3 regions of the Streptomyces sp. P9-2B-2 genome follow, and region 1 is predicted to be linked to each of the others. Evidence: riboswitches for the same ligand, from Rfam matches in the RefSeq annotation. Region 1 holds a riboswitch; each other region holds the start of a gene.
What was found. Region 1 has a riboswitch for cyclic di-AMP ahead of QT196_RS36505 (C40 family peptidase). Riboswitches for the same ligand answer to the same signal wherever they lie in the genome.

Region 1 (8,717 bases):
ATCGAGCGCGACAAGATCTTCGACGCCGAAGCCGCCCGGGAGTACGGCCTGATCGACGCACTCACCCGTCAGCGCAAGCAGTCCACCCCCCAACCCGGCGATCGGTGAGCCCGGATGCTGCTGCCGGAACTTCCGCCACTGCCCGCCCTGACACGGGCCGAGGGCGACCTGATCGACCGCTATCTGGAGGTGCTCGACCTGCTGGGCAAGATCAACCCGGCCCGGGGCGGCGACACCTACTCCGGACTGCGGGCCGCCCAGGCACTGGTCGGCAAGGCCGCCGGGCTGCGGGACGCGCTGACGCTGATGCACGACCGGGGCGAGAGCGAGCTGCACCGCGAGACCCTGGCCCGCGCGCTCCGGGTATTGGAGGGCGAGCGCCGGGCCGGGCTCGTGACGATGCCGCCGGCCACGGAGAGTTGACGCGACACGCACACGGAGCTGCGCATACGGCGTAGCGTCCGGGCCCGATGTGAGGAGGCGTCGAATTGCGCGGGGAGACGCAATTCCCTGGACCATTGATGTTTCGCCGCTGGTCCAGAGGGTGTGACGCTCCGCGTCTCGGCACTTGCGAGAACAAAAGTAACCATTCAGGCGAAGTGTGACGCATGTCACATACGGCATTTTCAGCTCGGAATTCCGGTGGCGGGTGCGTGACGATCCCTTCGACGGCAAGCCCCCGCCACAGCGACGGGGCGGTCCGGACGGGCGCCTAATCCCGCCGCCGTACCGGATGTCCGGTCGACGTTGTGGATCGGCGGGAGCGGAGGACCCGAGCAGGACGGGGTCCCGGCCTCAGGGCCGAGGGCTCCTTGGGGTGAAGCCGTACGCACGGCCGGGCATCTTCGCCTGCCCGAACCCGACAGGTCTTCCTTCGCAGGCGGCTGACGAAGGGTTTGCGCATGACTGTGCGCATGCATACGCCGAATCTGCTGGCGCGCGCCGGCACCGTCACCGCTCTGACGCTGGTCACCCTGGGCGGGACAACCGTCGCCCCGGGAGAGACCGGGAACGCCGAAGCCGCGACGGTGTCCGCCTACGCGCTGCGCATCGCGGCCTCCAAGAGCGGCGCGCCCTACCAATACGGCGCCCAAGGGCCGTACCGCTTCGACTGTTCGGGCCTGACGCTGTACTCGTTCAAGCGCGCCGGGCGGGCCCTGCCCCGTACCGCCGCCGCCCAGTACGTCCGCACCCGGCATATCCCGGCCTCCGTGCGCAGACGCGGTGACCTGGTCTTCTTCCGTTCCGCACGCGGCATTTACCACGTCGGCATCTACGCGGGCCGGGGCCGGATGTGGCATGCGCCCAAGGCCGGGAGCGTGGTGCGGCTGGAGCGGATCTGGAGCGGCGCGGTGTCCTATGGACGTGTGGGCTGACCGGCATTTCGTCTCACGTGTGATCAATTGTCAGTGGGATTGGCCCACTTGGCCGGTTGACCTCACCGCTGAGCACACTGCTGACGTCCGCGGCGCGCGGAAGCTTCCCGCCCGCGGACGGCTCGGTGACGGTGGCCGAACCGCTGCCCGTCCTTCAGGCCAGTACGACCTCGACGAGCAGGATGCCGCCCAGCGTGGTGAGCAGCGCTCCGGTGACGGCTTCCAGGGCGCGGGTGACCCGGGGGCGGCGCAGCCAGTCGCCCAGGTGGTCGACGAGCAGTGCGACGGCGGGGAACCACACCAGGGCCATGGCGACGACCATCGTCGCGAGCAGGAGCGTACGGGGCAGGGCGGGTTCGCCGGCCGGGACGAACTGCGGGAGCAGGCTGAGGAAGAGGACCGGGGCCTTGGGGTTGAGGGCGTTGGTCAGGAAGCCCTGGCGCAGGCTCCGCCCCGTGGTGCCCGGGCGGGCCACCGGGCTGTCGGCCGGGGCGGTCGCGGCGTCGTCGGGCGTTCCCCTGCGGCGGACGGCCGCGACCAGCGCACCGACTCCGAGGTACAACAGATAGATACCGCCGAGGAGTTGGACGGCGCCGAAGAGTGCGGGCACGGCGACCAGCACGGCCGCGAGTCCGGCGACCGCCAGTGCGGTGTGCACCAGCAGCCCGCCCGCCACTCCGACGGCGGCCGCCACCCCCGCCCGGCGCGAGTCGAGCGCGTGGCGCACCACGACCGCGAAGTCCGCGCCCGGCATGGCGACCATGCCGGCGGCTACTCCGGTGAAGGCGATCAGCTGTCCGTCCATGGGAGCAGTTTCGCTGGTCAGAGCCTTTAATGGGGAGTGGCAATGTTCTTGGGGAGCCTAAAGAGGTTCTTATGTACGACCCCACGCGACTGGCCGCTCTGGTGGCGGTGGCGGAGGCCGGTTCGATCAGCAGAGCCGCCGACCGGCTGGGCTACACCGCGCCCGCGCTCTCCCAGCAGCTCGCCAAGCTGGAGCGGGAGGCGGGGACGGCGCTGCTGGTGCGCCACCACCGCGGGGCACGGCTGACGGCGGCCGGTGAGCTGCTGCTCGTACGGGCCCGGCGGGTGCTCGACGAGCTGGATCAGGCGCGGCACGAGCTGTCCCGGCTGACGGGGCTGTCCGGCGGCCGGCTGCGGGTCGGCACGTTCATGACCGCCGGGACGCATCTGCTGCCGCCCGCGCTCAGCGCGTTCCGGCGCGCGCACCCCGATGTGGAGCTGAGCGTCACGGAGTACGTACCTCCGCAGGCCACCGCGGCGGTGGCGCTGGGCGAGGTCGATCTGGCGCTGACGCACGAGTATGTGCCGGGCGAGGCGATGCCACGGCCGGAGGGGGTGCGGCTCGAACCGCTGCTGACCGAGGAACTGGTGCTGGTCACCGCGCCGGGCCATGCCCTCTCGGCGGGCCCCGGACGTCTGCCGCTCGCCGAGCTGGCCGGTCAGCCGCTGGTCAGCATGGCACCGGCCAATCCGAACCGGCGTGCCGTGGAGGCGGTGCTGGCGGCCGCCGGGGCGAGTGTGGCGGTGCGCTGTGAGTCGCCGAGCTATGCGGTGGTGTGTGCGCTGGTGAGCGCGGGGCTCGGGGTGGCGGTGGTCCCGGAGATGATGGCGGAGGGCTCCGTGACCCCGCTGGGGGTCCGCCGGCTGGACCCGCCGGAGCTGCTCCGCCGCATCTCGGTGGCCTACCGCCCCGACGGCGGCGCCCCGGCCGCGGACACCTTGCGCGCCCTGCTGCGCGGGGCCTTCACCCGCCACGCCCCCGCGCCGTAGCCGGAGGCCCGCCGGGTGCGGCAGAGGTCGTCAGCGGACGGGGTTCTGCCACGGCAGGGTGATCCAGACGGTCTTCCCGCCGGACGCGGTGGGGACGACCGTGAGCCGGCCGCCGGCTTCCGCGGCGAGGCAGCGGATGATGACCAGGCCCCGGCCGTTGTCCTGCTGGACGGCGGCGGGCAGTCGGCGCGGGCGGCGGGGATGGCTGTCGGTGATGCCGACCCGCAGCTGCTCGTCGCGCTCCAGCCGCAGCTCGACGGTGAAGTCCGGCGACCGGCCGAAGGTGTGCACGACGGCATTGGTCGCGAGTTCCGAGACGATCAGCCGGAGGGAGTCGGCGAGCGCGGAGTCGACGGGCAGGCCCCATTCGGCGAGCACGGCGAGGGCGTGGCTGCGGGCGGTGCGGACCGAGGCGGGGACGCTCGGCAGAGTCAGTGAGGATGCTTGGTGGTCTGCCATCGAGGCGCCGTCCCTTTCCCACCGAGGCCCGGGTCCGGTGCGCACCGGACCCGGGATGCCGCTCCGGACACCGGTGCGGCCTCGGGCTTCTGCTGGGCGTCAGACTGCCACCCCCGCCGGCGATGAGATACCCGATCCACCCACATATACGGAGCCCTATCGCTCGTTGCGGTGAACTCTGCCACGCGAGACCGGATTTGGACGGACCGCACCGGCGGGTTCCGCAGGCCCCCAGGATCAGGGCCGACGACGGCCGCCGGGCCCGGAACGCCGTCCGCGTCAGGCCGTCGGCGCCGTGGCCACGATCGTGCCGACCGCCGTGTCGAGCTGGGCGTCCGTCAGATCCGCGCGGGCGGTGAGCCGCAGCCGGGAGATCCCGTCGGGCACGGACGGCGGCCGGAAGCAGCCGACGGCGAGTCCGGCCGCACGGCAGTCGGCGGCCCAGCGGACCGCCGCCTCCGGCGAGGGGGCGCGGACCGAGACCACCGCGGCGTCCGGCCGGACCGCGGCCAGCCCCGCGGCGGTCAGCCGTTCGTGCAGCTCCCGGGCGACCTGGCCGGCCCGGGCGGCGCGCTGCGGTTCGCGGCGCAGCAGCCGCAGCGCGGTGAGGGCGCCGCCGACCGCCGCCGGGGCGAGTCCGGTGTCGAAGATGAACGACCGGGCGGTGTTGACCAGGTGCTCGATGACCCGGGCCGGGCCGAGCACCGCACCGCCCTGGGAGCCGAGGGACTTGGAGAGCGTCACGGTGGTCACCACATCGCCGTCACCGGCGAGCCCGGCGGCCCACAGCGCGCCGCGGCCCCCGTCGCCCAGGACACCCAGACCGTGCGCGTCGTCGACGAGCAGCGCGGCGCCCGCGGACCGGCAGGCCTCGGCGAGCGCGGGGAGCGGCGCGGCGTCGCCGTCGACCGAGAAGACCGCGTCGGTCACGGCCAGCGCCCGGCCGTCGTGGCCGGTCAGCGCCGTGCACACGGCCTCGGGGTCGGCGTGCGGGGTCACTTCGGTACGGGCCCGGGAGAGCCGGCAGCCGTCGATGAGGGAGGCGTGGTTGCCCGCGTCGGAGACGACCAGGGTGCCGGGAGCGGTGAGCGCGGTGACGGCGGCGAGGTTCGCGGCATAACCGGACGACAGCACCAAAGCGGCCTCGAAGCCGCAGAACGCGGCGAGTTCCGCCTCCAGCCGGGCGTGCAGCTCGGTGCTGCCGGTGACCAGCCGGGAGCCGGTGGCGCCGGCGCCCCAGCGGTGCGCGGCGGCGGCCGCACCGCGGGTGACCTCGGGGTGCCGGGCCAGTCCGAGATAGTCGTTGCTGGCCAGATCGAGCAGCGGGGAGTCGGCGGGGCGGGGGCGCAGCGTGCGGACCAGTCCGGCACGATGGCGTGCGGTACGGGCCGTGTCGATCCAGTCGAACGCCGCGTCATACACCGGCCGGGAGGGCTCGGCGGGGGGCTCGCCGGGGGTCGCCGGCGCGGTGTCGTGGAGCAGCGACGGGGCGGAGTCCTGCGGCATCGGCGTCCTTCGTCTGTCGGCCTCGATTGTCGGCTGTCTATAGACGTTAGCGGTCGTTCCGCACGCACACAGTGTGGTGATACACACACCTCGATCGGAGCTCGTTGTGGAGATCCTCCTTGGCCGGAGGCGGTGGCGTACGCCAGGATCAACGCCATGGAGCTGCTGAACACACTGGTGGACAAGGGACTGCGGCGCGAGATGCCGACCCGCGAAGAGGCGCTGGCCGTGCTGGCGACGTCCGATGACGAACTGCTCGATGTCGTGGCCGCGGCCGGAAAGGTGCGCCGCCAGTGGTTCGGGCGGCGGGTCAAACTCAACTATCTCGTCAACCTCAAGTCGGGCCTGTGCCCCGAGGACTGCTCGTACTGCTCCCAGCGGCTGGGCTCGAAGGCCGAGATCCTCAAGTACACCTGGCTGAAGCCGGATGACGCGTCCAAGGCGGCGGCCGCCGGGGTGGCCGGCGGCGCCAAGCGTGTCTGCCTGGTGGCCAGTGGCCGCGGCCCCACGGACAAGGACGTGGACCGTGTCTCGGAGACCATCTCCGCCATCAAGGAGCAGAACGAGGGTGTGGAGGTCTGCGCCTGCCTGGGTCTGCTCTCCGACGGCCAGGCCGGCCGGCTGCGCGAGGCGGGCGCCGACGCGTACAACCACAACCTGAACACCTCGGAAGCCACCTACGGCGACATCTGCACCACGCACGACTTCTCGGACCGGGTGTCCACCGTCCAGCAGGCCCAGGCCGCCGGGATGTCCGCCTGCTCCGGGCTGATCGCCGGTATGGGGGAGAGCGACGCCGACCTGGTCGATGTGGTCTTCGCACTGCGCGAACTGGACCCGGACTCGGTCCCGGTCAACTTCCTGATCCCGTTCGAGGGCACCCCGCTCGCCAAGGAGTGGAACCTCACCCCGCAGCGCGCGATGCGCATCCTGGCGATGGTGCGGTTCGTCTGCCCGGACATCGAGGTACGGCTGGCCGGCGGCCGCGAGGTCCATCTGCGCAGTCTCCAGCCGCTCGCCCTTCACCTGGTCAACTCCATCTTCCTCGGCGACTATCTGACCAGTGAGGGCCAGGCCGGCAAGGACGACCTGGCGATGATCGCGGACGCCGGGTTCGAGGTCGAGGGCACGGACACCACGACGCTGCCCGAGCACCGCCGGCCGGACTGCGGCGGAGCGGCGGCCTGCGAGGCCGGCGACGCGGAGGGCGACGCCGCGGATCTCGCCGCCACTGTCACGGCACCGTCCGACGACACCCGCCGTGATCTGGTCTCGGTGCGCCGCCGCGGTGCCGGTACCGAACTGCCGCCCAATGCCTGAGCCGCTCACCCCCGGCGAACTGCTCGCGCTCGACCGGCAGCATGTGTGGCATCCGTACGGGCCGATGCCCGGCAAGGCCGCACCGCTGCTGGTGGAGTCCGCGTCCGGGGTCCGGCTCCGGCTGGCCGAACCGGTCGAGGGCCGGGACGAGTTGGTGGACGGCATGTCGTCCTGGTGGTCGGCGGTGCACGGCTACAACCACCCGGTCCTCAATGACGCCGCACAGAGCCAGCTGGGGCGGATGAGCCATGTGATGTTCGGCGGGCTGACCCATGAGCCGGCCGTCCGGCTGGCGAAGCGGCTGGTCGACATCACCCCGGAGCCGCTGGAGCACGTCTTCCTCGCCGACTCCGGTTCGGTGTCCGTCGAGGTCGCCGTCAAGATGTGCCTTCAGTATTGGCGCTCGCTCGGAAAGCCCCGCAAACAGCGGCTGCTGACCTGGCGGGGCGGCTATCACGGCGACACCTGGCAGCCGATGTCGGTGTGCGATCCGGACGGCGGGATGCATGAGCTGTGGCAGGGGGCGCTGCCGCGGCAGGTCTTCGCGGACACCCCGCCGGCAGGCTTCGACGCGGCGCCGGACGAGGCGTACGCCGCGCAGCTGCGCGAGCTGATCGCCCGGCACGCCGACGAGCTGGCGGCGGTGATCGTGGAGCCCGTGGTGCAGGGGGCGGGCGGGATGTCGTTCCACTCCCCCGGCTATCTGCGGGTGCTGCGGGAGGCCTGCGACGCCCATGGCGTGCTGCTCGTCTTCGACGAGATCGCCACCGGCTTCGGCCGTACGGGCGCCCTCTTCGCCGCCGAACACGCGGGCGTCGCACCCGATGTGATGTGCCTGGGCAAGGCGCTGACCGGCGGATATCTCACCCTGGCGGCGACGCTGTGCACGGCGGCGGTGGCGGACGGGATCTCCCGGGGCGCACTGCCGGTGCTGGCGCACGGTCCCACCTTCATGGGCAATCCGCTGGCCGCGGCCGTCGCCGATGCCTCGATCGAGCTGCTGCTGTCCCAGGACTGGGCGCAGGAGGTCAAGCGGATCGAGGCCGGGCTGCGGGACGGTCTGGCCCCGGCCCGGAGCATCGCCGGGGTGCGTGACGTACGGGTCCTCGGCGCGATCGGTGTCGTCCAGCTCGACCACGAGGTGGACATGGCGGCCGCGACCCGGGCGGCGGTCCGGGAGGGCGTATGGCTGCGCCCGTTCCGGGATCTGATCTACACCATGCCGCCGTACATCACCGGCGACGGCGATGTGGCGCGCATCTGCGCCGCGGTGTGCGCGGCGGCGCGCGAGGGCTGACCGCACGGGCGGCGGTGGCCGGGTCTCCGCGCCCCGCCGCCCCCGGTACCGGTGCCGTGCGCACCGGGCACACAGCAACATTCCCAGTCATTACGCGCGGGATCGGCCGCGCAGAGTCGGAGGCACAACCATGTCGGTGCTGTTCGTGACGGGCACGGGCACGGAGATCGGCAAGACCGTGACGACGGCCGCGATCGCCGCGGCGGCGCTCGCCCAAGGCCGTTCGGTGGCCGTGCTCAAACCGGCCCAGACCGGCGTCACGGCGCACGAGCCGGGAGATGTGGCGGAGGTCGAGCGGCTGGCCGGTCCGGTCACCGGTGTCGAACTCGCCCGCTACCCGGAACCGTTGGCGCCCGCGACGGCCGCGCTGCGGGCCGGTCTGCCGCCGGTCGGTCCGCGGGACATCGCCGAGGCCGCCGCCAAACTGGCCGCCTCGCACGACCTGGTGCTGGTCGAGGGCGCGGGCGGGCTGCTGGTCCGCTTCGACGCGGACGGCCATACGCTCGCCGACGCCGCGCGGCTGGCCGGGGCCCCCGTCCTGGTGGTCGCCCAGGCGGGCCTGGGCACCCTCAACACCACCGCGCTGACCGCACTGGCCCTGCGCTCGTACGGACTCGACTCCCCGGGCGTCGTCATCGGCAGCTGGCCGGCCGAGCCCGACCTCGCGTCCCGCTGCAACCTGGCGGACCTGCCGGACGCCGCGGGCGCCCCGCTCCTCGGCCTGGTCCCGGAGGGTTCCGCCGGACTCGCGCCGCACGCCTTCCGCACCGCGGCCCCGGACTGGCTGGCACCGGCGCTCGGCGGGTCGGGGGCGTTCCGTATCCCCGCGTGACGGGGTGCGGCCGCGGGCAGGCACACCGCCGCACGGACGGCGCGTGGTGAGAGAGGACGGGACCTGCCCTCGGTGCGAGAGCCGCTCCCGCCTCGTACGGATGTCCGGGCCGCTGACGGGGTGGCTCCCGGTG
Region 2 (10,449 bases), 4.0 Mb from region 1:
GCTGCGGCCAGGGAAGTGCTGGCGGCCGAGCGCGGGTACATGACTGTGCAGTCGACGCGCCCCCAGACGCTCGGGTACGGCCTGACGGATTCCCCGGCCGGGCAACTCGCGTGGATCGTGGAGAAGTTTCAGGGGTGGACCGACTGCGACGGGCACCCCGAGAACGCGGTGTCCCGTCAGCGGCTCCTGGACAACGCTGCGATCTATTGGTTCGGCGCGTGCGGCGCGTCGTCGGCGCGGTTGTACTGGGAGAGCCTCCCGCCCCGGAACTGGCGTCCGGTGACTGTCCCGTCAGCGGTGTCGAGGTTCCCGAAGGAGCCGTTCCGAGCACCCCGCGCCTGGGTCGAGGCGCGCTTCGAGGACCTGCGGTACTGGAACGTCCTGGACCGTGGCGGGCACTTCCCCTCCCTTGAGGTTCCGCACCTCTTCGTCTCCGAACTGCGAGCCGCCTTCGGACGCGAGTCCTGACGAGACGGGCCGCTGTCCTGCCGTGCAGGCACGGGCAATCGGCGGAGAAAAACGCACTGGTGAGCGGCGACGAAAACGTCGTTGTGCCAGCGCGATGGCGAATTCCACACCCACACCAGAAAGAGGAAATACGTTGTCAGAGCGGGAAATAATCGAGGTTGACTACCTGATCGTCGGGGCTGGAGCCATGGGCATGGCCTTCGCCGACACTCTGTTGACCGAGACGGACGCGACCGTGGCCATCGTCGATCGCTACGGTCGGCCCGGTGGCCACTGGACGGTCGCCTACCCGTTCGTGCGGCTGCATCAGCCTTCGTCGTTCTACGGCGTCAATTCCCGTGAACTGGGAACAGACGAAGTGGACCAGGACGGCTGGAACGCGGGACTCCACGAGCTGGCGTCGTCCGATGAGATCCTCACCTATTTCGACCAGGTGATGCGCAAAACCCTCTTGCCCAGCGGTCGTGTCTCGTACTTCCCCATGTCCCACTACGACGGCGCGGATCCCGCGCGACCGGATGTCCAGCGGTGTCACTCCCTCGTCTCCGGTGGCGAGTTCGACATCCGCGTGCGTCGGCGGACCGTGGACGCCACCTACATGAACGTCACGGTTCCTGCGATGTGCCCGCCGAAGTACGAGGTGGCTTCCGGGGTCCGGCTGATCACCCCCAACCAGCTGCCGGCCCTGGAGCAGCAGGCATCGCACTACACCGTGGTGGGAGCGGGAAAGACGGGCATCGACGCGTGCCTGTGGCTTCTGCAGCATGGCGTCGACCCGTCCGGCATCACCTGGATCATGCCGCGCGACTCGTGGCTGCTCGACCGTGCTCAGATCCAGCCCGGACCGGAGTCCGCCGCGAGCGACGCCGAGTCGTTCACCGCTCGCATCCGCGCGGTGCTGGAATCCCGCACGGTCGAGGAGCTTTTTCAGCGGCTGGAAGCCGGCGGCCTCCTGCTGAGGCTGTCTTCCGACGTCACGCCGACGGCGTATCGCTGCGCGACCGTCAGCCGGACCGAACTCGAACAGCTCCGGCGGATCACCGACATCGTCCGCCACGGCAGGGTCCGGCGCATCGGCGCCGACACGGTGGAACTCGGCGGGGCGACCGTCCCCGCCCGCCCCGGAACCCTCTACATCGACTGCACCGCGGACGGCCTCGAGGCGCGGCCGGTGGTGCCGATGTTCAGTGGCTCCCGCATCACGTTGCAGACGCTCGTCCCGTGCCAGCAGGTGTTCAGCGCCGCCTTCGCCGCCCACGTCGAGGCAACATATGAGGACGACGCCGAGAAGAACCGGATATGCGTCGCCGCGCCTCACCCCAACACCGCCCTGGACTGGCTCCGCAGCAGTGCGCACCTCGATGACCTGCTCCTGCGGTGGTTTGCGGACCGTGGGCTCCTCGAATGGTGCGACGCATCGCGTCTGACGAAATACTCGATCGGCTCGCTCCCCGACGAACTGCGGACCGCGCTCTTCGAGGGCCTGCACGCCGAGAGGAAGCAACTGCAGCAACTGCTGGCACACGAGGACCAGACCGTGGCAGTGACAGTGGCAGCGAACTGACCACCGTCACCGGGCGGTCCTGCGCGCCGAATTGAAGATCTGACGCAGGCGAGGGGCGACCCACACGGTCCGGTACGGTCGGCCTCGACCAGGTGTGATCTCTGCAGTTGTTCGACCAGCTCAGGAAGTCGCTGCTGGTCCAGCCGTGGATGCGCGATCTGGCCGTCACGGTCAGCTGCTTCGTCTTGTCCACCCCGGTGGCGGCCGCTGGCCGCCGTCGGGGCGGTCCTGTCATCGCACCTACCGCCTCGTGCCCCAACCGTGCCCTCCAGCACGGTCAACAACGGTCATAAACGGTGCTCAAGAGCCCTCCCGAACAGGCGGACTCAGCATCGTTTTCCCAGGTCAGAGACCATATCGAGCACTCATGCCCCCTTGATTCCCAAGCTCAGGGCACAGGATAGGTCCGCGTCGCGTGGCCAAAGCTGCTTGGCAACCAGTCATTACGGGGGCGGCAGAGGGTTCCGGAGGCACACGAAGCAATCGCCGGACTGGGGCTGAGGAAGGTGGGATGGTGATCCGACTTCACCAGCTCTCGTCTCACGGGACTTGGGTGAGGAGCCGGGCATCCGACAGGAGAGGACGACAGGCCGTGACGGAACAGCGCTGCGATCGCTGTGATCTCATCATCGGGGCGGGGTGCGCCTGCCCGTCCGAGGGTGTGGCTCCTCGCATGGTTGGCGGCCAAGCACCGAAACAGGCCAGCCGCCCCGGGCAGCCGCCCCACGCCATCATCGTGTCGCCCGCGGGGAACGCCCACCTGCCCGGCTGCAACCACCTCTCCGACAGCGAAATCGCTGGGCCGAAGTTCGGCTGGGTGGCCGGCCCCGATCCCGATGCCTGGTCCCGCATCTCGGAGTCGCAGCCGCTGCGAGCCACCGAGGGCAACACCGGGCGAGTGGCGACCCGTCGCTGCCTGACTTGCGATACCTACGGATAAGGCGCTGCGCCGAATGCCTGGTCAGCCGTCCGCCATGCGTGAGCGATGCGTGAGCGGACGGCGTGACACAGGCCGGTCCGGCGCTGGACCTGGCGTCAGCTGTAGGTGCTGTGACCAGGGAGAACTGGACTCCGGTGGACTACCTGGGACCGTCGGTCCCAGGTTCGTCGGGTCTTTTAATCCATTGGTTCAGGGTTCGAGCCCCTGATGGCCCACCAGAAGCGGGACGGCGAGACCGTCCGCCGGATGGAGTGCCCCGAGGGCCCGGACCGATTGCGGTCCGGGCCCTCGGGCGTGAGCGGGGTGTGGGGCGGGCCTCAAGTGCCTTTGACCGGAACGAGCTTGGGGGACTTCAGGCGGGCGCGGCGGCCGCTGCTTCCGCCCGGGCTTCCTCGGCCGCCCGCGTGCTGCCTCCCCCGGCCGGTCCCGTGACCCGTCCGGCCCCCGACGAGTCGCCGTCCCGGCCCGTACCGGCAAGCCTGGGGACGTCGAGGCGACCGGCACGACGGTCCCGTACGGACGGGCGGGAGTGGGGCGAGGCCGGTGCGGATGCTCCGAGGTGAGGCGCCCCCCGAGGGCGACGGGGAGCGCCGTGCCCGGCTGGTGTGGTCCGGCCGACTGCTGGTGCGCCGGCTTCCGGTCCTCCTGATCGTCGGCGGCGTCGCCTTCGGCGTGGGGACGCCCGCCGGATACACCGCCGCCCCCTTCTTCTCGGCCGCCCCACTGGTCGCCGCGCCGCTCTACGCACTGCGCGGCACCGTTCTCACGGCCCTGGCCGCCGTGCTCGGCGAGATCTGGGTCGTCCTCTACCGCAGCGGCGCCGCGCAGGACCACGGCGAGTCGGTGACGGAGACCGCCTTGGTCCTTGTTGTCGCCCTGTCGGCCGTCGGCATCAACCGGGTCGTCCGGAGCGCCGACATCCGCCCGGCCGCCATACAGGACGTCTCGGCGGCCGCCCAGCGCGCCGTCCTGCCCACGCCGCCCGAACGGCTCGCCGGGCTCGCCATCGCCGCCCGCTATGTGGGCGCGCGGGTGGCGGACCGGAGCGGCGGTGACCTCTACGCGGTGCAGGAGACCCCGCACGGCGTACGGCTGCTGGTCGGCGACGTACGGGGCAAGGGGCTGGACGCGGTGCGGACCGCGGTGATCGTCATCGGCGCCTTCCGTGAGGCGGCGGAACAGGAGCGCACCCTGGGGGCGGTGGCGGGCCGGCTGGAGCGGGCGCTGCGGCGGGAGGGCGGGCGGTGCGAGGGGGTGGAGCAGGCCGAGGGGTTCACCACTGCCGTACTGGCCGAGATCCCCGCCGACGGGCAGTCCGTTCTGCGGGTGCTCAACCGGGGGCACCCGTCCCCGCTGCTGCTCACCCCGGACGGCGGGCTGCGCGAACTGCTCCCCGAGGCGCCGGCGCCGCCCCTCGGGCTGGGCGAGATGGCGAGCCGGCCGGACCGGCCGGACGAGTCGTTCTTCCCGGCCGGGGCCCTGCTGCTCTTCTTCACCGACGGGGTGACCGGGGCCCGGGACCTGCTCGGCCGCTACTACAACCCGTCGGGCAAACTGCGCGGCTGCCGCTTCCCCGGCCCGGACGTCCTCGTGGACACCCTCGTCGAGGATGTGGCACGGCATACGGGCGGTGCGCCGGCCGACGACATGGCGCTGCTGGCGGTGCAGCGGCCCATGGGGGCGTAGGGGGCCCCGAGCCCGCTCAGCGCCGCAGGCTGTCCCTCGCGCCGGAGAGGCTGTGCAGGCTCTGCCCGTGGGGGCCGGTGAGTGCGACCGGGCGGCCGTCGAGTGCGAGGGTCAGATGCAGGGTGTCGTCCGGGCGGGGCGCGTGGGGTGCGGAGTCGGTGATCCACGGCAGCACGGAGTGGTGCTCGTGGGAGATCCAGTGGCCGCCGCCGGGCCGCCCGTCGAGCAGCGACCGTACGAGGCGCACGAACTCCTCGCGGCGGGCGGGCGGGAGATAAGGCAGCACGGCGCTGTGGAAGATGACCAGCGTCGCCTCGGGCGGTGCCTCGGCGGCGAGCGCGGGCAGCTCGTCGATCAGGTCGCCGCGCACCATCCGCGGCCGCGGCGCCGTCCGTACCGCGTCGACGGCCGCGGACAGCCGGGCCGCGCGTTCCTCGTCGCCCGGCCATACGAGCGCCTGGAGCCAGCGCAGATCGTCCCGTTCGTCCACCGGGTCGAGCGGGTCCAGGTCGATGCCGGCCCGCCAGACGATCTGCGGCAGCCGTTCGGGCAGCTCGTCGGCCGCCCCTCCCGTACGGCAGGTCAACACCAGCGGGCTCTCCGGGGCCCCCAGCTCGGCCCGGAGGACGCCGCCCGCCCGGTGGCCCGCGCCGTCCTCGCCGTCGGCCTCGTACCGGTAGCGGTAGCGGCCGGGGTGCAGACACAGCCCCGCGGACGTGCCGGCCTCCAGCAGCGCCAGCGGCTGCGGCAGACGGGCGAGCAGCGGCAGCAGGGGGGCGCAGTGGGCCGGTTCATTGGTCTGGGCGGCGCGCTGCATGATCACCGCGCGCACCTCGTCCCAGTGCCGGATCGTCCACTCGCGCCAGCGCCCGTACGCGGCCGCACCGCGCGGGCCCATTTCGGCGTGCGGGCCGTCGAGGTAGCGGACGGCGGCGAGCAGGAGGTCCGGCTGCTGTTTGCTGCCGGCGGGCAGCGAGCCGGACAGCAGATCGCAGAACTCCGGGTCCTGGCTGATCCGCGCGCTCAGCTCCTCGTGTGCGTCCGACCGGCCGCGCGCCTCCCACCAGGAGAACTCCCGGTACCGCTCCGCCACTCCCCACGCGTTACCGGCAGCCCGTCCGGCGTTCCCGGTGTTCCCGACGTTGACGACCATGATCCGACGTTACTGCTCTCACCCTCCGTAACTGAGGGGCACCCCTGTGCATAACAACTGGCACACAATCCGCGGGAGATCGTTTAGAGGTGGCGGGCCGACTCGCCCGGATTGCTGCCCTGCTGGCCGAAAAGGCCGCGCGGCGGCTTGCGCGGAGCGCATACGGATTCGTGGGAACGCTTGGAATTCGGTCGCCGTCTCTATTACTGTCCGATAACGCAGCGCGGTCGTCCCAGCCGTCGCCCGAGGCGGCACCGCGCGCCGACGCCGAATCCCGCACGCGCTTTTCACGCACCCCCAAGCACTTCGAACTGCACCTAGGGAACCGGGGAACCACTTCCTTGGGGTGAATCGGACGCCCTCCGCCAGTGGGCGTCCGTAGGAGACCTTCCTGCTCCGAACCCGTCAGCTAACCCGGTAGGCGAGAAGGAAGGAAAGGAGTGCGCCCCCGTGGCGTCCAACAGGCCTACCCCCGTGGACCCGTCCGCCTACGAGCTCGATGACCGAGGTGCCTTCCCCGGCCCCGGTGTCGATGACGGCGACGGACCGTGGGAGGAATGGAATCCCACCGAGGAATCCACCCGTTCCGTTCGAGGCAAGCACCGCGTCGCCAAGCAGCGCGGCGGCGGATTCGCCCGCAGCGGCACCGTCCTGGGTGTCGGCGTCATCGCGGCGGTCGGCGCGAGCGGCATGGCCTCGGCCGAGGGCCGTCCGCCGGTGCCGATCTCGATGCCCGACGTCGGCGGCATGGCCGACGACCTCTCCGAGAAACTGCCGGATGCCAAGGAGCTTCCCGGCATCGGCGACCTGATATCCGACGACGGCTCCGCGGCCGCCGACGCCGCCTCGGCTCCCGCCGACGGCACGGCCACCGCCGCTTCCATGGGGACGGGCGCGGACACGGGGAACGCCGCGGGCGCCGGTGAGGCGCTGCGCAGCCGCATCCTCCAGCAGGCCGACGCGCAGCAGGGCACCGCCGAGCAGGAGGCCCGCGAGGCCGCCGAGAAGGCCGCTGTCCAGCAGGCCGCAGCGGAAGCCGCCGCCCACCAGAAGTCGGCCGAGAAGGCCGCAGCAGCCAAGAAGGCGGCCGAGATGGAGGCCAAGCGCAAGGCGGAGGAAGCGGCCCGACGGAAGGCCGAGGCCGAACGCCTCGCCAAACTGGCGAAGAGCTTCATCACCCCCGTGTCCTCCTACACGCTCACCGCCGGCTTCGGCCAGGCCGGCGACCGCTGGGCCGCCGACCACACCGGACAGGACTTCGCCGCGCCGACCGGCACCCCCATCAAGGCGGTGCACTCCGGCACCATCACCCAGGCCGGCTGGGCCGGCTCGTACGGCTACCGCATCGTCCTCACCCTCGACGACGGCACCGAACTCTGGTTCTGCCACCTCTCCTCGATGGTGAAGACCTCCGGCAAGGTCAGCACCGGCGACGTCATCGGCCGCGTCGGCGCCACCGGCAACGTCACCGGCCCCCACCTCCACCTGGAGGTACGCCCCGGCGCCGGCGACCCGATCGACCCGATGCCGTGGCTGCGCGATCATGGGCTCAATGTGTGACCGAGGGCCTCGAAGCCTGAACTGCACCCTCAACCCGTAAGGGCCCGAGGGGAGTTGTCGTTCGGGGGAAGAGGAAGGAATAACTCCTCTTCCCCCGGCGCTGCAACGACGTATGACCGCGACACACAGCACCCCAGGCGCCCGCAGCACCCGCAAGCCCCTCGGCTCGCTCTCCGTCTCCCCGCTGTCCCTCGGGGGCAATGTCTTCGGCTGGACGGCCGACGAAGCCACGTCCTTCGCCGTCCTCGACGCGTATGTGGCGGGCGGCGGCAATTTCGTCGACACCGCCGACGCCTACTCGCACTGGGTCCCCGGCAACAAGGGCGGCGAATCCGAGACCGTCATCGGCAACTGGCTGGCCTCCCGCGGCAACCGCTCCGAGGTCGTCATAGCCACCAAGGTCGGCGCCCTCCCCGGCTACAAGGGCCTGTCCCCCGCCACCATCAAGTCCGCGGTCGACGCCTCCCTGACCCGTCTGCGCACCGACTACATCGACCTCTATTACACCCACTACGACGACGAGTCGGTCGAGGTCCCGGAGTTCCTCACCGCCCTCGACGACCTCGTCCGGGCCGGCAAGGTCCGCGAGATCGCCGCCTCCAACATCTCGGCGCAGCGCCTGGAGGAGTCCCTGGCCTGCTCAGCCCGCGAGGGCCTGGCCCGCTATGTCGCCCTCCAGCCCCACTACAACCTGGTCTCCCGCGACACCTACGAAGGCGAACTCGCCGAGGTCGCCGCCCGCCACGACCTGGCCGCCGTGCCGTATTACGCCCTCGCCTCCGGCTTCCTGACCGGCAAGTACCGCCCGGGGACCCACGTCGACAGCGCCCGCTCCGGAGGCGCCGCCAAGTACGTGGACACCGACCGCGGCCGCCGCGTCCTCCAGGCCCTCGACACCGTCGCCGCCGCCCACGGGGCCGAACTCGCCACCGTCGCCCTGGCCTGGCTCGCCGGCCGGCCCACCGTCGCGGCGCCGATCGCGAGCGCCCGGACGGTGTCCCAACTCCCGGCTCTGCTGGCGGTGGGGGATGTGGCGCTTACGGAGGACGAACTCAAGCTGCTGGACGAGGCTTCCGCCTGACCCAGTCCCTGAGGGGGAGAGAGCGAAGCGCGACCGTCCGCCCGCTTCCTCCCCCTCCTCCGTCCTACTTCCGGCGATCCACCACGGCCCACGACGCAGCGGCCACCCCACCCGCCACCGCGAACACCGAAGGCCACGCCCCGATCTTCTTCGCCAACGGATGCGACCCGGCAAACGCCGCCACGTACACCCCGCTCAACGCGGCCGCCGTCACATTCCCCGCCTTGCGCTGCCACTCCCGCGCCGCCACGGCCCCGGCCGCCGCCAGTGCCACTCCGCCCAGGGGGCGCTTCTTGGTCCAGCGGGCTACGGCGTAGCCGCCTACTAGGCCGGTGGCGGTTACTGCTGCGGTCGGAATACCAGCCATCACTAAGCCCTTCTGCAATCAAACAACTGAGCCTGTTCTTCTGCTGACTCTACGTCGCACCATCGGCGGCAGAGGGGCGTGCCGCAGCATTGTGACTTGGCAAGCACGGCAACGAGTTCATGCTGAACACGTACGCTGGCAGTGACGTTGAGTGTGCAGAGAGGGGCCGAACGTGTCATCTGACGCTACTCCGGAACTGCCTTACGAGCCGATCGCGTTTGGCCAGCGAATGCAGGTGCTTCGCCTCCGCCGCGGCATGAGCCGGACCGTCCTTGCTGGGCTATTGGGCAAGTCGCCGAGCTGGGTAAAGCAAGTTGAGGGGGGACGGCTCCAGATGCCGAAGCTCCCTATGGTTCTGCGGATCGCTGAGGCTCTCCGCGTACCGAACCTTGCCGATCTCGTTGGTGAGCACGCGACGGCGATCTCGCTCTTCGCGGGTCCCGGCCACGCCCGCCTTCCGCACGTACGGGACGCCCTCAACGAGTACCCGCTGACGACCGTGCGCCAGGCCCCGTCCGCCGCACATCTGAAGTACCGCATCGCCCATGCGTGGCAGGCCCGACACTCTGCTCCCCATCACCGCGACGTGATCGGCGAACTGCTCCCGCGCCTCATCCGCGACGCTCAAGCCTCTTTGGCTCAAGCGGAGTCGGGAACGGAAAGAAGGGCTGCACAGTCCGTGTTGTCCGAGGTCTACAGCCTCAGCCAGTTCTTCCTCGCTTACCAATCTGACGCACCGTTGCTGTGGCGGGTAGTGGAGCGCGGTTTGGTCTCCGCGCAAGAATCCGAGGATCCACACACCATCGGCGTCGCGGCGTGGCTTGCGGCACAGGCACATCGCGACAGTGGTCCCGCGCACTACGACGCCGCCGACGCCGTAAACCTGGCGACTCTCCGCTACCTCGAACCCCTCCTTCCTGAAGCCGACGATGACGTACTTGCCATCACGGGGGCGCTGAACTTCGAGGCCGGATATACCGCGGCCCGACGAGGAGACGCCGGCACCGCCTGGCGCTACTGGGATGTCGCGCGGTCCATGGCAGGGCGACTTCCCGCGAACTATTTCCACCCCGTGACCTCGTTCTCCAGGGCGATCATGGGTGCTCACGCGGTGACCGTAGCCGTGGAGCTGCACGCAGGCGGTGAAAGCGTCAGACAAGCCGCTGCCGCAGACGTGACGCTCATCCCGTCGCGGCCGCGGAGCGCTCGCCACCGTATTGAAGAGGCGCGTGGCTACTACCTCGACGGCCAGGCCGAAACTGCTCTGGCAGTTCTGGACAAGGCCCACCAGGCCGCTCCCGAAACCATCCGCTACAACGGATACGCGCGGCGGATCGTCTTGGAAGAGACCGAGTCGAGGAGCCCAGCGCAACGGCGTAGGGCAAGCGAACTCGCCGTGAAGATTGGTGCGTTGGCCGCATAAATGAAGGGGTACAAACTGTGCCCCTGACGCTCTCCAGATGGCCGTACGGTCAGTCTCGCCTGACCGTACGAAGACCCCCGCGACCGCTCCACACGGTCCGGGGGCAGGGCCAACCTGAGAAAGCAGGTCAACGTGTCGCACTGTATCGCCCGAATCTTCGAACCCATTTTGCGGGCACTGCTACCTCCATCGGGTCGGCGCAGGCCA
Region 3 (10,449 bases), 4.6 Mb from region 1:
CTGGTTGCTGATGTGGACCGCCTGTGCGGACAGGTCCAGGATGATCACCCCGGCGAGCAGCGCGGCCAGGGACCAGGCGCCGCCCGCTCCGCCGAGGGCCAGCAAGCCCCACGAACCCAGCAGCAGGAACGCCGCCGCGCCGGTGACCCGGTGCGCCAGGCCGCGGTCCGCCAGCCGTCCGGCCACCGAGGCGGACAGTGAGCCGGCCGCGCCGACCAGGCCCAGCAGCCCGATGGCCGACTCCTGCCAGCCGTAGGAGGGCCCGGACATCAGGAACGCCAGCGCCGTCCACAGCACGCTGAAGCCCGCGAAGGTCAGGGCGCCCAGCGCGCCCCGCCACCGCAGCACCGGCTCCTGGCGGAACAGCGCCAGCGTGGAGCGCAGCAGCGCCGGATAGCGCAGCCCGGCGGTGGTGCGCAGGGCCGGCAGCCGGAGCCGCAGCAGTACCGCCATCAGCAGCATCAGCGCCGCGTTGACCCAGTACACGGTGCGCCAGCCGCCCAGTTCGGCGAGCAGCCCGGCGGCCGTACGGGCCAGCAGGATGCCGAGCAGCAGCCCGGTCATGACGGTGCCGACGGTCCGGCCGCGCTCGGCGGGTGCCGCGAGGGTCGCCGCGTACGGCACCACGACCTGGGCGGCGACCGAGGCGAGTCCGGTCAGGGCGGTGCCGGTGAGCAGGAGGGCGGCGTTGGGCGCGCTCGCCGTGACGGTGAGGAAGACCGCGGTCAGCGCGGTCAGGGTGACGGCCAGCCCGCGCCGCTCCAGCAGATCGCCGAGCGGGACGAGCAGCAGCAGACCGAGGCCGTAGCCGACCTGGGCGACGGTGACGACCAGCGCGGCGGTGGACGCGGACAGGTGCAGATCGCGGCCGATGACGTCCAGCAGCGGCTGGGCGAAGTAGTTGCCGGCGACGGAGAGTCCGGCGGCGACCGACATCAGCAGCAGGGTGCCGCGGCCCAGGCCCGGTCGCGTCGCGGCGGTGTCCCCGGCGGCCGGCTCCGGTATGTGCTCGGTCTCCATGACCTGACCTCCTCTGTGCGCCCACGGCCACCGCGGCGGCGGGCGCGTTCCAGCCTGGGGCCGGGCGATCGATGAGTCCAACACATCGTTGTCATCGCATCGATCGTGGATGCAGATCGATCGGTCTAGGGTCGGTTCGTATGGAGCTTCAGCAGATGCGGTATGTGGTCGCGGTCGCCGAGACCGGCGGGTTCACCCGGGCCGCCGAGCGCTGTCATGTGGTGCAGTCCGCGCTCAGCCATCAGATCGCCCGGCTGGAGAAGGAGCTCGGGGCCCGGCTCTTCGACCGGACCAGCCGCAGTGTCCGGCTGACCGCCGCCGGGGAGGCGTTCGTCCCGGTCGCCCGGCAGGCGCTGGAGGCGGCCGAGCGGGCCCGTGCCGAGGTGGCGGCGGCGACCGGGGAGGTGCGCGGCCGGCTCGCGGTCGGCGCGATCACCACCGTCGCGGCCGTGGACCTCGCCCGTGAGCTGGGGGCCTTCCGTACGCGGTGCCCGCAGGTGCGGATCAGTCTGCAGACCGACATGAGCGATGAGCTCATCGAGCAGGTGCGGCAGGGCGTGCTGGACGTCGCGTTCGTCGGGCTGGTGCCCGGGGCCCGCACCGTCGGCGTACGGGAGAAGGAGCTGGCGCGTGGCGAGCTGGTCGCCATCGTGCCGCCGGGGCATCCGCTGGCGGGGCGGGAGTGGACCACGCTGTCGCGGATGGCGCGGGAGACCTTCGTCGACTTCACGGCGGGGTCGGCGGCCCGGCGGCAGCGCGATGACGCGTTCCGGGCGGCGGGGCTGACCGCGGAGGTGGCGTTCGAGGTGACCACGGTCGAGTTCCTGGCGAAGCTGGTGCGGGCGGGCCTGGGCGTCGGCATGGTCCCGGAGGCCATCGCCTCCGAGCTGGCCGGGCTGCACATCGTGCGGGTGCGCCCGGCGCCCGAGCGCACCGAGCGGGTGGTGTGGAGCGGCCTCGGCCCGTCGCCGGCGGCGGTGGCCTTTCTGACCGGGCTGGGGGTGGAGGTCTCGTAGCCGGGCCCCCGCCCGGTGCGCGGGCGCGCCGTTGTGCGCCCAGCGGTTACGGTCGGAAGGTGCACGACAAGCCCCACACCCCCGCCGCCGACGCCCCGGCGGGCTGCCCCGCCGCCGGGCCCGCCCCCGCCCTGTTCACCTGGGAGTTCGCCGCCGACCCGTACCCCGCGTACGCCTGGCTGCGCGAGCATGCGCCGGTGCACCGGACCGAGCTGCCCAGCGGCGTCGAGGCCTGGCTGGTGACGCGGTACACCGAGGCGCGGCAGGCGCTCGCCGACGCCCGGCTGTCCAAGAACCCGGTCCACCACAGCGAGGCCGCGCACGGCAAGGGCAAGGTCGGCATCCCGGGGGAGCGCAGCGCGAACCTGATGACGCATCTGCTCAATATCGACCCCCCGGACCACACCCGGCTGCGCCGGCTGGTCTCGAAGGCGTTCACCCCGCGCCGGGTCGCCGCCTTCGCCCCGCGGGTCCAGGAGCTGACCGACCAGCTCATCGACGCCATGATCGCCAAGCCGGGCGGCGCGGGGCAGGCCGATCTGATCCATGAGTTCGCGTTCCCGCTGCCCATCTACGCGATCTGCGATCTGCTGGGGGTGCCGCGCGAGGACCAGGACGACTTCCGGGACTGGGCGGGCATGATGCTGCGACACACGAAAGCGGGGCACGGCGGTGGACCGCGCGGCGGCGTCGCAAAGTCGGTCAAGAAGATGCGCGGCTATCTCGCCGAGCTGATCCACCGCAAGCGCGCGTCGCTGGGCGACACCGCCGAGGCGGACGAGGATCTGATCTCCGCCCTGATCCGGGCCTCCGACCACGGGGAGCATCTGACCGAGAACGAGGCCGCAGCGATGGCCTTTATCCTGCTGTTCGCCGGTTTTGAGACCACCGTGAACTTGATCGGTAACGGCCTCTACGCGCTGCTGCGCCACCCCGCCCAGCGGGAGCTGCTCCAGAAGTCGATCGCGGCGGGCGACGCCGAGCTGCTCACCACCGGCATCGAGGAACTGCTCCGCTACGACGGCCCCGTGGAGCTGGCGACCTGGCGGTTCGCGACCGAGGAGCTGACGCTCGGCGGGCAGCGGATCGCGGAGGGGGACCCGGTCCTGGTGGTGCTGGCCGCCGCCGACCGCGACCCGGCGCGCTTCGAGGAGCCGGATGTGCTCGATCTGACCCGGCGTGACAACCAGCATCTGGGATACGGGCACGGCATCCACTACTGCCTGGGTGCGCCGCTCGCCCGGCTCGAAGGACAGACCGCGCTGGCGACCCTGCTGACCCGCCTCCCGGACATCCGGCTTGCGGCGGAACCGGACGATTTGCGCTGGCGCGGCGGGCTCATCATGCGCGGACTGCGTTCACTTCCGGTGGAGTTCACTCCGGATCGGCTCTGACCAGCGACAAGGCCATATGTGACGCAGAGTCAACTGCGTGACCTTTACGTGATCTCCGCTACACCGACTTGTGACTACCCGTGACCCCGGCTACCTTTCGACCCTACGATCGACAGGCTTCACTCGATCGGTCGAAGCGGCGATGTGGGGGACCGTTGTATACGGTGCCGCTCGCGTGCGTCGGCCGGCCGGAAGCCTCGTCGAGCAGCTCGAAGAGCTCGTCGACAACTCAACCGCCGCGCGAAAGGCATCCGCATGCGTTCCGGGAACGGCCGACATCGTCGCCCCCGTCAGGCACCGGCCATCTTTGTCACGGCGGGAGTGACCGGCGCCGGCTTCGCCCTCCCCCTCCTCGGGGCGAGCGGCGCACACGCCGCCGACACCGCGACCTGGGACAAGGTCGCCCAGTGCGAGAGTGCAGGCGTGTGGAGCGCCGCCTCGGGCAACGGCTACTACGGCGGCCTCCAGCTGACCCAGGAGATGTGGGACGACTACGGCGGCTCGGCCTACGCCTCGCGCCCCGACTACGCCAGTCGCTCCCAGCAGATCGCCGTGGCCGAGTCGATCCTCGACGACCGCGGGCCGGACGCCTGGCCGAGCTGCGCCGTGAACGCGGGGCTGACCGGCGACGGCAAGGCCCCGGAGGTCGACCCCGGCAGCACCAGCACCCCCGCGCCCGACCCGTCGGACTCGCAGGGCTCCCTCGACCCCTGGGACACCTCCGGTTCCCACGACCACGGGGACTCCGCCGGCAAGGACGACGCGCCGCGCGATGAGCAGGGCGACGAGCAGGACAGGCGGCCGTCCGACGCGACGCCCTCGCCCGACGCCTCGGACTCCGGCGAGCCCGGCGACGCGTCCACGAGCCCGGAGCCGTCCGACCCGGCCACGCCCGGCGACCGGGACGACGACCACGACCCGTCGCAGTCCGCCGACCCGTCCGACGACGCCCCGTCCGACGACGACGCGTCCGGCAGCCCCTCCACGGACCCGTCCGGGGACGGCAGCCGCACGGACAGCACCGGCACGCCCCGCGAGGTGCCCGCCAAGGGCAAGCACCGCGGTGAGGCGGGCGACGAGGGCGCCAAGGACGACGACGGCAGGTCCGGCGGCCGGCACGCCTCGCGCGGCGATGACGCGCACCGTACGGGCCCGGCGGCCGGCGGCGACTACACGGTGCGCCCGGGTGACAGCCTGTCAGCCATCGCCACGGCCCACCGGCTGCCCGGCGGCTGGGCCGCGCTCTACGACCGCAACGAGGGCGTCATCGGGTCCGACGCGGACCTGATCCAGCCCGGTCAGCAGCTCGATCTCGGGCGGAACGCAGGGTAGTTCGGCACCCTTCGCCCTCTTTTGGGAAAGTGAGACAAGGGTCTCGTTGACTCTCGTGGGGTCCGGTGTGCTCAACACCGGCATACCGGGCCCCACCTGCGGATACGTAATCAACCCGTGATCAAAAGCGGTCAACTTGGTTCAGATGGTGGGGTTTGAACCCCAGGGGTATTACTGCTTAACGTCAGGATCGCTCGCCAAAGCGAGCCCCTCGATCACGCGCCGAATCCTGCCGGTGGTCGAAGGCACTTGACGCGCAAGCGCCGAAGGCAGGAGCGGGGGACCCAAGGTAAGTGCCGGCCCCGCCCGTGAAAACGGGTCAACCGGCTTGGGGTGAAGCCAGGTGCGCTTGCGTACCGGGCCGGGCGACTCATCAGCCCGAACCCGACAGCTCACCTCGTAGGCGTCGGTGAGGAAACGAACGAACCATGCTGATCTTCAAGGGCAAGCACCGTCGTCCCTCCAAGGCCGTCCGCGTCGCCACCCTCGCCGGTGTGGCCAGTGCCGCCGTGGCCGTCCCGATGATGGGTGCCACCTCCGCCTCCGCCGCCTCCGTCGCCACCTGGGACAAGGTCGCCCAGTGCGAGTCCGGCGGCAACTGGTCGATCAACACCGGTAACGGCTACTTCGGTGGCCTCCAGTTCTCCAACTCCAGCTGGGCCGCCGCCGGTGGTACCAAGTACGCGCCGCGCGCCGACCTGGCCAGCAAGGCCCAGCAGATCTCCGCCGCCGAGAAGCTCCTCGCCATCCAGGGCCCGGGCGCCTGGTCCTGCGCCGGTGCGGGCAACCTGACCGCCGGTGGTCCGTCCCCCGACGTCGACACCTCCGCGCAGACCAAGTCCGCGCCGAAGCAGGAGTCGGCCAAGCCGGAGGTCAAGAAGGCCCCGTCCCAGGACCGTGCCTCGCGCTCCGCCGAGCGCAAGTCCACCGGCCACGGCAACTACACCGTCAAGGCGGGCGACACCCTCGCCAAGATCGCCAAGGCGCACGGCACCAACTGGAAGTCGGTCTACGAGGCCAACAAGTCGGTCATCGGCGGCAACCCGAACCTGATCATGCCGGGTCAGCAGCTCAACGTCTGAGCCGGAGCTCACCGGGGCTCCTGAGGGCCCGAGCGGCGGGCCCCCTTTCCCTCCGTGAGACCGCCCCGTCACGGCGCGCCCTTCCCCCCAGCGCGCCGTGGCGGGGCTTCTCCCGTTCCGGGCCGCACCGGGCCCGCACCCGGCGCGCGCCGCCCGGCGGCAGGCCGCTGACCGGCGCCGTTCCGCGACTTCTCCCGCTCGGCGAACAATGTGCCAAACGTCCCGCCCGCTGGGCCTTTGGGCAGGTTTTCGGGGGTGTTCCGTCCCACGGAGCGGGCCAAGGGCAGGCGGACGAGCCCGGGGCCGTTAGGCTCATGCGCAGAACGCCAGACACCCACGAAGGAGACAACGTGCCGTCGATCGACGTCGTCGTAGCCCGCGAAATTCTCGACTCGCGAGGTAATCCCACGGTCGAGGTCGAGGTCGGCCTCGACGACGGCAGCACCGGCCGTGCCGCCGTCCCGTCCGGCGCCTCCACCGGCGCCTTCGAGGCCATCGAGCTCCGCGACGGCGACCCGAACCGCTACCTCGGCAAGGGCGTCGAGAAGGCCGTCCTGGCCGTCATCGAGCAGATCGGCCCGGAGCTCGTCGGCTACGACGCGACCGAGCAGCGGCTGATCGACCAGGCGATGTTCGACCTGGACGCCACCGACAACAAGGGCTCGCTCGGCGCCAACGCCATCCTCGGCGTCTCCCTCGCCGTCGCGCACGCCGCCTCCGAGGCCAGCGACCTTCCGCTGTTCCGCTACCTCGGCGGCCCGAACGCGCACGTCCTGCCCGTCCCGATGATGAACATCCTCAACGGTGGGTCGCACGCCGACTCCAACGTGGACATCCAGGAGTTCATGATCGCCCCGATCGGCGCGGAGTCCTTCTCCGAGGCGCTGCGCTGGGGCACCGAGGTCTACCACACCCTCAAGAAGGTCCTGAAGGAGCGCGGCCTGTCCACCGGTCTCGGTGACGAGGGTGGCTTCGCCCCGAACCTGGGCTCCAACCGTGAGGCCCTCGACCTCATCCTGGAGGCCATCAAGCAGGCCGGTTACGCCCCCGGCCAGGACATCGCGCTCGCGCTGGACGTCGCCGCCTCCGAGTTCTACAAGGACGGCAAGTACCAGTTCGAGGGCAAGGACCGCTCGGCCGCCGAGATGACCGAGTACTACGAGGAGCTGGTCGCGGCCTACCCGCTGGTCTCCATCGAGGACCCGCTGTTCGAGGATGACTGGGCCGGCTGGAAGGTCATCACCGACAAGCTCGGCGCCAAGGTGCAGCTGGTCGGCGACGACCTGTTCGTCACCAACCCCGAGCGCCTGGCCCGCGGCATCGAGGAGGGCTCCGCCAACTCGCTGCTGGTGAAGGTCAACCAGATCGGCTCGCTGACCGAGACCCTGGACGCCGTCGAGCTGGCCCAGCGCAACGGCTTCAAGTGCATGATGTCGCACCGCTCCGGTGAGACCGAGGACGTCACCATCGCCGACCTCGCCGTCGCCACCAACTGCGGCCAGATCAAGACCGGCGCCCCGGCCCGCTCCGAGCGCGTCGCCAAGTACAACCAGCTGCTGCGCATCGAGGAGATCCTCGACGACGCCGCGGTCTACGCCGGCCGCTCCGCCTTCCCGCGCTTCCGCCACGGCAGCTGACGAAGACGGCCCGCTGCCAGGCCGGACAGGGCAGCAGGGGCTGAACGGGCGAGGCAATCGCCCCGCGCCCCGTACGTCCCCGGCGACGGTCCCGTACCGTTGCCGGGGACGTACCTGCTTGAAGCAGTCAGGCGTCCGTCAGTGAAGGGGAGACGACGTGCCCGCGGACCGGTTCTCGACCGCGACCCGACTCAAGGCGCTCGGCGAGCAGGCCGCCGCCCGCGTCTACCGCGCCCGGCCGCCCCGCCGCAACCGCCTCACCGGCCGTGCCGCCCTGCTGGCGCTGGTGATGTGCTCCCTGGTCGTCGCGCTCGCGTATCCCATAAGGCAGTACGTCTCCCAGCGCTCCGACATCGCCGAGCAGCGCCGTAAGGCCCAGGACGCCGGTGCGGCGCTGGACCGGCTGCGCGAGCAGAAGGCCCGCTGGCAGGACCCCGCGTTCGTACGCCAGCAGGCCCGCCGGCATCTGCACTACGTCCTGCCGGGCGAGGCCGGATACATCGTCCCGGACGGCTCCGGCACCGGCCCCGCACCCAAGGGGGCGCGGGCGGCGCAGCGCCCCTGGTACGAGAATCTGTGGGACGCCGTCGACGCCGCCGACAAGCGGTGACGCCGGCCCGTACCGCTCGCGGGCGGCAGCCCGTACCGTCGACAGCGGACGGCTCGCCGCGCCGCACCGTCCCCTCCACACCACTCACCTCATCGAAAGCGCACATGGACACGCCCCCGCCCCAGACCGAGCCCACCGAGCCCACCGCCGCGGACATCGCCGCCTTCAAGCAGCAGCTCGGCCGCCCGCCCCGCGGGCTGCGCGCCATCGCGCACCGCTGCCCCTGCGGCCAGCCGGATGTCGTCGAGACGGCGCCGCGCCTGGAGGACGGCACTCCCTTCCCCACGCTCTACTACCTCACCTGCCCGCGCGCGGCCTCCGCGATCGGCACGCTGGAGGCCAACGGCGTGATGAAGGAGATGTCCGAACGGCTGGCGACCGACCCTGCGCTTGCCGCCGCCTACCGGGCCGCCCACGAGGACTACATCCGGCGGCGGGACGCCATCGAGGTGCTGGCGGGCTTCCCGAGCGCGGGCGGTATGCCCGACCGGGTCAAGTGCCTGCACGTCCTCGTCGGCCATTCGCTGGCGGCCGGGCCGGGCGTCAACCCGCTCGGTGACGAGGCCCTCGCGATGCTGCCGGAGTGGTGGAAGAAGGGGCCGTGTGTGACCCCGTGCCAGGACACCACCGGAGACCGGGACACCCCCGAAGGAGACGCCACGTGAAGCGGGTCGCCGCCATCGACTGCGGTACGAACTCCATCCGGCTGCTGGTCGCGGACGCCGACCCGGCGACGGGTGAGCTGAAGGACCTCGACCGCCGGATGCAGATCGTCCGGCTGGGCCAGGGCGTGGACCGCACCGGGCGGCTGGCGCCCGAGGCGCTGGAGCGCACCTTCGCGGCCTGCCGGGAGTACGCCGCGGTGATCAAGGGCCTGGGCGCCGAACAGGTCCGCTTCGTGGCGACCTCCGCCTCCCGGGACGCGGAGAACCGCGACGACTTCGTCCGCGGCGTGGTGGACATCCTCGGGGTGGAGCCCGAGGTGATCACCGGCGACCAGGAGGCCGAGTTCTCCTTCAACGGCGCCACCAAGGAGCTCACCGGCATCGAGGCAGCAGGCGCGGAGCGCCTTCCCGGGAAGGGCGGTGGTGGGCGACGGGTGGGCCTGGAGCGGCCGTTCCTGGTGGTGGACATCGGCGGCGGCTCGACCGAGTTCGTCCTCGGCGCCGACTCGGTCCGCGCCGCCCGCTCGGTCGACGTCGGCTGCGTACGGATGACCGAGCGCCATCTGGTGCACGAGGGCGAGATCAGCGACCCGCCCACCCCGGGCCAGATCGCCGCGATAAAGGCCGATGTCGCCACGGCGCTGGACCAGGCCGAGGAGACCGTCCCGCTGCGCGAGGCGGCCACCCTGGTGGGCCTGGCCGGCTCGGTGACCACGGTCGCCGCGATCGCGCTGGGCCTGGACCGGTACGAGTCCGAGGCCATTCACCACTCCCGGATCTCCCTGGCGACGGTCCGCGAGATCACCGACCGGCTGCTGTCCTCCACCCACGCCGAGCGCGCGGCCATCCCCGTCATGCACCCGGGCCGGGTCGACGTGATCGCCGCGGGTGCGCTGGTGCTGCTGTCGATCATGGAACGGACCGGCGCCGAGGAGGTCGTCGTCAGCGAGCACGACATCCTGGACGGCATCGCCTGGAGTCTCGCCGGCTGAGATGAGCACGGGGCGGCAGAGGTCGGCAACGGCCTCTGCCGCCCGGCTTTTTGAGCGGACCCGCGGCCCGGCTGAGCGGCTTTCAGGGTGCTTCGGCGGGCTTCACAGCGGGCTCCGGGAAGAAAGTTCGTGAAATCCTTCACATGAAAAACCCTGTCGTTGGACGAACAATCTCAGTGTTCGGCCCTCAATCGAAGGTCCTAGGTCTTCTCGACCCGGTGAATGCGCGGTTCCGTAAGCCGCGCCGAAGCGCCCGTGGCGATGGCGGTTCGGCCGCTCGACGGGCCGTGACGCCGGAACAACGCCTGATCAACGCGGGTGTCCAACGCCTTGTGGTGCACAGTGGTTCCGCTTTGGACTATGGCGTCGGTCACGAAGCCGGCGGAGTGTAGCAGACACCCCTCCGGTGCTTGTGAAGGGGCTCACGAGCGACCCCCCATGTGGGGGTGGATACTCGATTGCATGAGCACCACGGAGCGTCCCAGGATCCTCGTTGTAGGCGGTGGGTACGTAGGCCTGTACGCGGCACGCCGCATCCTCAAGCAGATGCGGTACGGCGAGGCGACCGTCACGGTCGTCGACCCGCGCTCGTACATGACGTACCAGCCCTTCCTCCCCGAAGCTGCTGCCGGCAGCATCTCCCCCCGCCACGTCGTGGTGCCGCTACGACGCGTGCTCCCCAAGGCGGAGGTCCTCACCGG

Region 2: another riboswitch for cyclic di-AMP. It lies ahead of QT196_RS18530 (M23 family metallopeptidase); the one in region 1 lies ahead of QT196_RS36505 (C40 family peptidase).
Region 3: another riboswitch for cyclic di-AMP. It lies ahead of QT196_RS16085 (transglycosylase family protein); the one in region 1 lies ahead of QT196_RS36505 (C40 family peptidase).

Annotation. Positions count from the first base shown of each region.
Region 1 covers NZ_CP129126.1:8,298,396-8,307,112, reverse strand. Annotated here, with positions in the region: gene QT196_RS36515 (ATP-dependent Clp protease proteolytic subunit) at 1-108, shown strand, start outside; gene QT196_RS36510 (hypothetical protein) at 115-423, shown strand; cyclic di-AMP (ydaO/yuaA leader) riboswitch at 700-898, shown strand; gene QT196_RS36505 (C40 family peptidase) at 903-1,376, shown strand; gene QT196_RS36500 (LysE family transporter) at 1,531-2,181, opposite strand; gene QT196_RS36495 (LysR family transcriptional regulator) at 2,253-3,170, shown strand; gene QT196_RS36490 (ATP-binding protein) at 3,201-3,629, opposite strand; gene QT196_RS36485 (8-amino-7-oxononanoate synthase) at 3,909-5,135, opposite strand; gene bioB (biotin synthase BioB) at 5,292-6,455, shown strand; gene QT196_RS36475 (adenosylmethionine--8-amino-7-oxononanoate transaminase) at 6,448-7,752, shown strand; gene bioD (dethiobiotin synthase) at 7,883-8,584, shown strand.
Region 2 covers NZ_CP129126.1:4,249,773-4,260,221, reverse strand. Annotated here, with positions in the region: gene QT196_RS18550 (epoxide hydrolase family protein) at 1-468, shown strand, start outside; gene QT196_RS18545 (FAD/NAD(P)-binding protein) at 602-2,032, shown strand; gene QT196_RS18540 (PP2C family protein-serine/threonine phosphatase) at 3,522-4,658, shown strand; gene QT196_RS18535 (DUF2332 domain-containing protein) at 4,675-5,811, opposite strand; cyclic di-AMP (ydaO/yuaA leader) riboswitch at 6,096-6,250, shown strand; gene QT196_RS18530 (M23 family metallopeptidase) at 6,262-7,371, shown strand; gene QT196_RS18525 (aldo/keto reductase) at 7,484-8,452, shown strand; gene QT196_RS18520 (hypothetical protein) at 8,517-8,819, opposite strand; gene QT196_RS18515 (helix-turn-helix transcriptional regulator) at 8,992-10,242, shown strand.
Region 3 covers NZ_CP129126.1:3,707,033-3,717,481, reverse strand. Annotated here, with positions in the region: gene QT196_RS16105 (MFS transporter) at 1-1,020, opposite strand, end outside; gene QT196_RS16100 (LysR family transcriptional regulator) at 1,161-2,036, shown strand; gene QT196_RS16095 (cytochrome P450) at 2,096-3,430, shown strand; gene QT196_RS16090 (transglycosylase family protein) at 3,686-4,762, shown strand; cyclic di-AMP (ydaO/yuaA leader) riboswitch at 5,014-5,183, shown strand; gene QT196_RS16085 (transglycosylase family protein) at 5,191-5,844, shown strand; gene eno (phosphopyruvate hydratase) at 6,195-7,481, shown strand; gene QT196_RS16075 (septum formation initiator family protein) at 7,639-8,091, shown strand; gene QT196_RS16070 (DUF501 domain-containing protein) at 8,196-8,756, shown strand; gene QT196_RS16065 (Ppx/GppA phosphatase family protein) at 8,753-9,748, shown strand; gene QT196_RS16060 (NAD(P)/FAD-dependent oxidoreductase) at 10,211-10,449, shown strand, end outside.